DNA from 2 places in the Roseateles sp. GW821-FHT09H10 genome. Region 1 is predicted to be linked to the other one. Evidence: riboswitches for the same ligand, from Rfam matches in the RefSeq annotation. Region 1 holds a riboswitch; the other holds the start of a gene.
What was found. Region 1 has a riboswitch for thiamine pyrophosphate ahead of AC07OY_RS17505 (TonB-dependent siderophore receptor). Riboswitches for the same ligand answer to the same signal wherever they lie in the genome.
Positions count from the first base shown of each region.

Region 2: it holds a riboswitch for thiamine pyrophosphate, as region 1 does, so the genes downstream of both, thiC (phosphomethylpyrimidine synthase ThiC) here and AC07OY_RS17505 (TonB-dependent siderophore receptor) in region 1, are expected to answer to the same signal.

Region 1 is NZ_JBWKOB010000003.1:422,043-426,223, reverse strand. It holds gene fdxA (ferredoxin FdxA) at 1-41, shown strand, start outside; gene AC07OY_RS17515 (NAD(P)/FAD-dependent oxidoreductase) at 57-1,142, shown strand; gene AC07OY_RS17510 (YciI family protein) at 1,252-1,683, shown strand; TPP riboswitch at 1,721-1,826, shown strand; gene AC07OY_RS17505 (TonB-dependent siderophore receptor) at 1,893-4,016, shown strand; tRNA gene AC07OY_RS17500 (tRNA-Asn) at 4,053-4,128, shown strand.
Region 2 is NZ_JBWKOB010000007.1:19,981-24,161, reverse strand. It holds gene thiC (phosphomethylpyrimidine synthase ThiC) at 1-1,476, opposite strand, end outside; TPP riboswitch at 1,561-1,686, opposite strand; gene AC07OY_RS26155 (ABC transporter ATP-binding protein) at 1,714-2,760, opposite strand; gene AC07OY_RS26150 (ABC transporter permease) at 2,795-4,181, shown strand, end outside.

The DNA.
Region 1 (4,181 bases):
GGAAAGACAAGACGGGCAAGCTGCCCGAGCTGATCCGCTGATCGCATTTCTGTCGTATGCAGGCTGCAGAGATCAGGCCCGACGCCATCCACACTGACGCCGTCATCGTCGGTGCCGGGCCGGTCGGCCTCTTCCAGGTCTTCGAGCTGGGTCTGCTGGAGATCAAGGCCCACATCATCGACAGCCTGGCCTACCCCGGTGGCCAGTGCATCGAGCTGTATCCCGACAAGCCCATCTACGACATCCCGGCCGTGCCCGTGTGCACCGGCAAGGAGCTGACCGACAACCTGCTCAGGCAGATCGAGCCCTTCGGCGCGACCTTCCATCTGGGCCAGGAAGTCACCGTCGTCCAGAAACAGGAAGACGGCGGCTTCATCGTCGAGACCAGCAAGGGCACGCAGTTCGTCACCAAGACGGTCTTCATCGCCGGCGGCGTGGGCAGCTTCCAGCCGCGCACGCTGAAGGTCGAGGGCGTGGAGCCCTACGAGGGCACCCAGGTCCACTACCGCGTCAAGGGCCCCGACCAGTTCGCCGGCAAGCACCTGCTCATCATCGGCGGCGGCGACTCGGCCCTGGACTGGGCGCTGAACTTCTGCGCGGCCCACAAGGACGGCAACCCCCACAAGGCCGAGAGCGTCATCCTCGTGCACCGCCGCGATGGCTTCCGCGCCGCGCCGGCCAGCGTCGCCAAGATGCATGAACTCTGCGACGCCCACGAGATGCAGTTCATCGTCGGCCAGACCGTCGGCATCACGGAGGCCGACGGCCAGCTGACCGGCCTGAAGATCGCCGGCAACGACGGCATCACGCGCGTCGTGCCCTGCGACCAGGTGCTGGCCTTCTTCGGCCTCAGCCCCAAGCTCGGCCCCATCGCCGAATGGGGCCTGGCCCTGGAGCGCAAGCAGATCGTCGTCGACACCGAGAAGTTCGAGACCAGCGTGCCGGGCATCTTCGCGGTCGGCGACGTGAACACCTATCCGGGCAAGAAGAAGCTCATCCTCAGCGGCTTCCACGAGACCGCGCTGGCGGCCTTCGGCGCGGCGCCCTATGTGTTCCCGGACAAGCGCGTGCATCTGCAGTACACGACGACCAGCCCCAAGCTGCACAAGGTGCTGGGCGTGGAGTCGCCGGTGTTCGACTGAGGCCGAAGCGCCCTCGCGACGAGCCACCTGGGGGTGGCTTTTTTACGCTTTGACGAAACGGCGGCGCGCGGATCGTCGTACCGTGCGCATCTCAACCAAGGAGACCCCGATGCGTGTCATGGTGATCGTCAAAGCCACCGCCGAGTCCGAAGCCGGCCAGATGCCCTCCACCGAATTGCTGGCGGCGATGGGCGCCTACAACGAGGAACTGGTCAAGGCCGGCATCATGCAGGGCGGCGACGGCCTCAAGCCCAGCTCGGCCGGCAAGCGCGTGCACTTCTCGGGTAAGGAGCGTAGCGTCATCGACGGCCCTTTTTCAGAGACCAAGGAGCTGATCGCCGGCTACTGGCTGTGGAACGTGAAGTCCATGGACGAAGCCGTCGAATGGGTCAAGCGCTGCCCCAACCCGATGACCGGCCCGAGCGACATCGAGATCCGGCCCTTCTTCGAAGCCGAGGACTTCGGCGCCGAGTTCACGCCTGAGCTTCGTGAACAGGAGGACAAACTGCGCGCGGAGATGGAAGGCCGCAACCGCACGTAACCCGTAGAATCCGGCCTACGCGCCGCCTCGTGGGGCGCGTCTTCGCTAGGGGTGTTGCGCCTGCCACGGCAGCGCGCGACTGAGACAGTCCCTTTGAACCTGATTGAGGTAATCCTCGCGCAGGGAAGCAGCCGATCAGCCGGGCCTCTCATCTCTCTCGTCTCCAGAGCCCCGCCGCGTTTGCCGACCTGCCATCGCTTTGCATTCCGATGGCACGACTCCATTCTCTTTCCTCCATCGCGGCCGCCACGGCGCTGCTCGCCGCCAATCTCGCTTCGGCCCAATCTCTCCCCCAAGTCAGCGTGAGCGGCAAAGCCACCGAGGCCGTGCCCAGCCTGTCCGGCTTCAACGACCCACCGGCCAAGCTGCCCATGCAGGCCCTGAGCCTGTCGGCCGAACGCCTGGACGAGTTGGGCATCCACCAGCTCTCGGGCATCACCAAGCTCGACGCCTCCATCTCCGACGCCTACAACGCCGTCGGCTACTGGTCGCAGCTGAAGATCCGCGGCTTCGATCTCGACAACCGCTTCAACCTGCGCCGCGACGGCCTGCCCATCATGGGCGAGACCGCGCTGTCGCTGGTCAACAAGTCGGGCATCGAGGTGCTGAAGGGCAGCTCCGGCATGCAGGCCGGCACCAGCTCGCCGGCGGGCATCGTCAACTTCGTCGTCAAGCGCCCGCTGGCCGAGGACGGCACGGCGCTGATGTTGGAGGCCATCCAGGGCGGCTCGGTGCAGGCCAGCCTGGACCATTCCCAGCGCTTCGGCGCCGGCCGCGAGTTCGGCCTGCGCGTGAACCTCGCCGCGGCGCATCTGGAGCCTGAGCTGCGCAACAGCAAGGGCCGCTCGCACACCGCGGCCCTGGCCGCCGATTGGCGCCTGAGCCCCGACACCCTGGTCGAGGCCGAGATCGAGTTCAATCGCCAGAGCCAGCCCAGCCAGCAAGGCTTCAGCCTGCTCGGCAACCGCCTGCCCGATGCCGGCAGCATCGACCCCAAGCTCAACCTGAACAACCAGCCCTGGAGCCTGCCCGTCGTCTTCGACAACACGCATGCGTCGCTGCGCGTGCAGCAGAAGCTGGGCGGCGAATGGCGTGCCCAGGCGGCCCTCGGCATCCAGCGCCTGCGCACCGACGACCGCCTGGCCTATGCCTATGGCTGCAGCGCCGCCAATGGCGACTATTACCCGGACCGCTTCTGCCCCGACGGCAGCTACGACCTCTACGACTTCCGCAGCGAGAACGAGCACCGCGACACGACGGCGCTCGACATCTCCGCGACCGGCCCGGTGCAGCTGGCTGGCATGCGCCATGACCTCACCGTCGGTGGACTGACCAGCCAGTTCAAGAGCCGCTTCCAGCGCCAGGCCTACAACTACGCTGGCACCGGCAACATCGACGGCAGTGCCGTCACCACAGCCCAGCCCGACCTGACCGACGAGAACACCAACCGCGACGAGCGCAGCAACGAGCTCTATCTGCGCGACCGCGTGGCCCTGGGCGCCAGCACCACCGCCTGGCTGGGCCTGCGCCACACCCGCCTGCATCGCGAGAGCGTGCGCACCGATGGCTCGCGCGCCACCGACTATTCGCAAGGCGTCACCACGCCTTGGGTCGCTCTGAGCCACGCCATCGCCAGCGACTGGCTGGTCTACGCAAGCTGGGGCCAGGGCGTCGAGAGCGAGGTCGCGCCCAACCGCGCCCGCTACATCAACCGCGGCCAGGCCCTGCCGGCGCTGAAGAGCCGCCAGACCGAGATCGGCCTGAAGACGGGCAGCCAGCGTGTCGAAGGCTCGCTGACCGCCTTCGACATCCGCCGGCCGGCGTGGCGCGATATCGGCAGCTGCGACGTCGACGGCAGCTGTGAGCGCCGCGCCGACGGCTACGCGCGCCATCGCGGCATCGAGGCCAGCGCCGACCTGAAGTGGAGCGGCGGCGGGCTGTTCGGCAGCGCCATGAAGCTCAAGGCGCGCCGCGAAGGCAGCGCTGACGCGGGCCTGAACGGCCTGCGTCCGCCCAATGTGCCGGAGACGACGATCAAGGCCCATGTGCGCCAGGACCTGCTGCCCGGCCTGCAGGCCCAGCTCGGCATCCGCCATGAAGGCAGCCGCTTCGCGACGCCCGACAACAGCATCGCCGTGCCCTCCTGGACGGTGGCCGATGCCGGTGTGCGCTATCTGCGCAATGTCGGCAACCAGACCTGGATCTGGCGCGCCGCCGTGGACAACCTGAGCAACCGCCGCGCCTGGCGCGAGTCGCCCTGGCAGTTCGAGCACAGCTACCTCTACCCCCTCGCACCGCGGACTTTCCGCACGAGTCTCGAGGTGCGGCTCTGAAGCCGCTCAAAAAACTGCTATAGTCACGGGCTCTGTTCCTCGATAGCTCAGTCGGTAGAGCGCCGGACTGTTAATCCGTAGGTCCCTGGTTCGAGCCCAGGTCGGGGAGCCAACAGAATCTCGTCGAAAGACGACAAGACGCATGACGCAACCGCTTGTCATGCC
Region 2 (4,181 bases), on a different contig from region 1:
GCCGAGATGCTCCTTGGGCGTCACATAGCAGAGCATGGCCGTGCCCATCCAGCCGATCATGGCCGCACCTATGGCCGAGGCGATGTGGTCGTAGCCCGGGGCGATGTCGATGGTCAATGGGCCCAGCGTGTAGAAAGGCGCCTCGTCGCAGTGCTTCAACTGCTCGGCCATATTGGCCTGGATGAGGTGCATGGGTACATGGCCGGGGCCTTCGATCATGGTCTGCACATCGTGCTTCCACGCCACCTTGGTCAGCTCGCCCAGCGTCTTGAGCTCGGCGAACTGGGCCTCGTCGTTGGCGTCGGCGCCGCTGCCGGGGCGCAGGCCGTCGCCCAGCGAGAAGGTCACGTCGTAGGCCTTCATGATTTCGCAGATCTCTTCGAAGTGCGTGTACAGGAAGTTCTCGCGGTGGTGGGTGATGCACCACTTGGCCAGGATGGAGCCGCCGCGCGACACGATGCCGGTGCGGCGCTTCGTCGTCAGATGGATGAAGGGCAGGCGCAGGCCGGCGTGGATGGTGAAGTAGTCGACGCCCTGCTCAGCCTGCTCGATCAGCGTGTCGCGGAAGATGGCCCACGTCAGGTCCTCGGCCACGCCGCCAACCTTCTCCAGCGCCTGGTAGATCGGCACGGTGCCGATGGGCACGGGCGAGTTGCGCACGATCCAGTCGCGCGTGGTGTGGATGTTGCGGCCGGTGGAGAGGTCCATCACCGTGTCCGCACCCCAGCGGATGGACCAGACCAGCTTCTCCACCTCTTCCTCGATGCTGGACGTCACGGCCGAGTTGCCGATGTTGGCGTTGACCTTGACGAGGAAGTTGCGGCCGATGATGGTCGGCTCCAGCTCCGTGTGGTTGATGTTGGCGGGGATGACGGCGCGGCCGCGGGCCACCTCCTGGCGCACGAACTCCGGCGTGATGATTTCGGGGATGGCAGCGCCCAGCGAGTCCCCGCGCAGGCGCTGCTCGCGCTCGGCGTCGCCGAGGTAGTCGCGCATCCATTCGCGCTTGCCGTTCTCGCGCAGGGCGACGAACTCCATCTCCGGCGTGACGATGCCACGGCGGGCGTAGTGCAGCTGGCTGACATTGCCGCCGCTGGCGGCGCGGCGCGGCTGGCGCTGCAGGGCAGCGGCCTCGGCGCGCAGCTGCGCGATGCGCTCGCTGTCCTCCTTGCCGCCGTCATCCAGCGCGACGCGGGTGCGGCCGGTATAGGCCTCGGTATCGGCACGGTCGCCCACCCAGCTGGAGCGGATGGGTGGCAGGCCGCGGCGCACGTCGATGGTGGCCTTGGGGTCGGTGTAGGGGCCGGAGGTGTCGTGCACGACGACGCGCTCGCCATTGGTCAGCGCGATCTCGCGCATGGGCACGGCCACGTCGGGCCGGCTGCCCGGGACGTAGATCTTGGTGGAGGCCGGAAAAGGCTCGCGCGTCAGCGAGAGGCGCTCATCGAGCGAGAGGTTCTGGTCGGGGGCATTCATGGCGGCGGTCTCCTGGAGCTGTGATGCGGTGCTCCAGGGCCGCCTGTGGGTGAGGCGCGGCCCGGCTGGGGCTGCGCCTGCACGCCGCGAGGCATGCGCTCTCCTTACGCCGGTATTAGCCGGTTCAAGTTCACGGGTTCGGTCCTCAATGACCGTCTCAGCGTCTGGGCTCGGTTTTTCAACCAGGCCCGGGCACCCCGGAGCGGGGGCGAATGTAGCGGCCCGCCGGGCGCGCTGTCAACGCGGGAAGGTGACGACGTGGTCCAGTTCGAGCCGGATGCCGATGGGCTCGCCGATGGCATGGTTGTGATGCGAGGGCACCAGCGACTGCACCGCCGCGCCGCTGGGCAGGCGCAAGGTGTACAGGAACTCGGCGCCGCGAAAGGCCTTGGCGGTGACTGTGGCGGTGATGGGGCTGGCGTCGTCATGCACCACGTCGTCGGGGCGCAGCAGCACGTCGACAGCGCCTGCCTGCAGCGGTGTCGCGCTGCGCACGACGCCCAGCTCCAGCCGCAGCTCCAGCTCGCTCTCCACCTGACCGGGCAGGAAGACGCCCTCGCCCACGAAGTCCGCCACGAAGCGGTTGGCTGGCCGGTGGTAGAGCTGGTAGGCGCTGTCCCATTGCTGGATGCGGCCTTCCGACATGACGCCGATCTCGTCGGCGATGGCGAAGGCTTCGTGCTGGTCGTGCGTGACCAGCAGGGCCGTCGTGTTGGAGGGCGCCAGCAGGCCGCGCAACTCGGCGCCCAGCCGCTCGCGCAGCTCGACGTCGAGGTTGGCGAAAGGCTCGTCCAGCAGCAGCAGCAAGGGCCGCGGCGCCAGCGCGCGGGCGAGCGCCACGCGCTGCTGCTGGCCGCCGGACAGCTCGTGCGGGTAGCGCGCCGAGGCATGCGCCAGGCCCACCGTTTCCAGCATCTCCTGGATGCGCTGCGCCGCATCGGCCACGCCGCGCAGGCCAAAGCCGACGTTCTGGGCCACCGTCAGATGCGGGAAGAGGGCATGGTCCTGGAACACCATGCCGATGCGGCGGCGCTCCGGCGCCAGCTCCCAGCCGGGGAAGCTGACGCGCTCGCCGTCGAGCCGGATCTCGCCGGCCAGCAGCGGCTCGAAGCCCGCGATGGCGCGCAGCACCGTGGTCTTGCCGCAGCCCGAGGGCCCGAGCAGGCAGCCGATGCGGCCGGGCGCGAGGGTCAGCGACAACTGCTCGACGACCCTGCGCTCACCATAGGCGATGTCGATGTGGTCAAGCGCGAGCCAGGGTGGCGTGTCGGTGGTGGCGGTCATGTCGGGCGGGTCGCGGTCATGATAATTGCGCGCCATGCCATCGGCCCTCAGCCTTCCCATTGCCGCACGCCGGCGCCTCCCTTCGCTGCGCTGGCTGGCCGTGCTCGCCGCGCTGCTGATCGCGGCACCGCTGCTGTCGGTGGCGGTCGGCGTGTTCTCGCCGGCCACGGCCGGCACCTGGCAGCATCTGCTGGCCACCGTGCTGCCGGACTACATCGTCGCGACGCTCTGGCTGTGCCTGGGCGTGGGCCTCGGCGTGGCGTCCCTCGGTGTCGGCGCGGCCTGGCTGGTCACCCGCTACGAGTTCCCGGGGCGCGCCACGTTCGAGTGGGCCTTGCTGCTGCCGCTGGCCATGCCGGCCTATGTGATGGCCTATGCCTACACCGACCTGCTGCAGTTCGTCGGCCCCGTGCAGGGCTGGCTGCGCGAAGCTTTCGGCTGGAAGCGCGGCGACTACTGGTTCCCCGACGTGCGCTCGCTGGGCGGCGCCGTCGCCATGTTCTCGCTGGTCCTCTACCCCTATGTCTACATGCTGGCACGCACAGCCTTCCTGGAGCGTGCCGGCGGCATGATCGAAGTCGGCCGCACGCTGGGGCTGTCGCCTCTTGCCGCGTTCTGGCGCCTGTCGCTGCCGCTGGCCCGGCCGGCCATCGCCGGCGGCGTCGCGCTGGCGCTGATGGAGACGCTGGCGGACTACGGCACGGTGTCCTATTTCGCCGTGCAGACCTTCACGACGGGCATCTACCGCGCCTGGTTCTCCCTCGGTGACCGCACGGCCGCGGCCCAGTTGGCCCTGGTGCTGCTGGGCTTTGTCGTCCTCGTGCTGGCGCTGGAGAGGCTGTCGCGCGGCGGCTCGCGCTTTCACGACAGCACGCTGCGCAGCCGCGGCATCACGCGCGTGAGCCTGCGCGGGCCGCGTGCGGCCCTGGCCCTGCTGGGCTGCGCGCTGCCGCTGCTCGGCGGCTTCCTGCTGCCGGCCGGGCTGATGCTGCAGATGGCGCTGACCGAGGGCGACGCGCAGTTCGGCCCGCGCTTTCTGACGCTGGCCGGCAACAGCGTGCTCGTCGCCGGCACGACGGCACTGCTGGCGACAGGCCTGGCCCTGCTGATCGCCTATGCAGCGCGCGTGGATCAGCGCAGTGCGGCGACACGCTGGTCGCACCGCGTCGCCGGCCTGGGCTATGCGCTGCCGGGCTCGGTCATCGCGGTGGGCGTGCTGATCCCGGTCACGCGCCTGGACCATGCCCTGGCGGCGCTTCTGCACGAGGGCTTCGGCGTGCAGGCCGGCCTGCTTTTCACGGGCAGCATCGCGGCCCTGGTGTATGCCTGTCTGGTGCGCTATCTGACGGCGGCGCTGCAGGCCATGGACGCTGGCCTGGCGCGCATCACGCCGCGCATGGAACAGGCCGCCCGCATGCTCG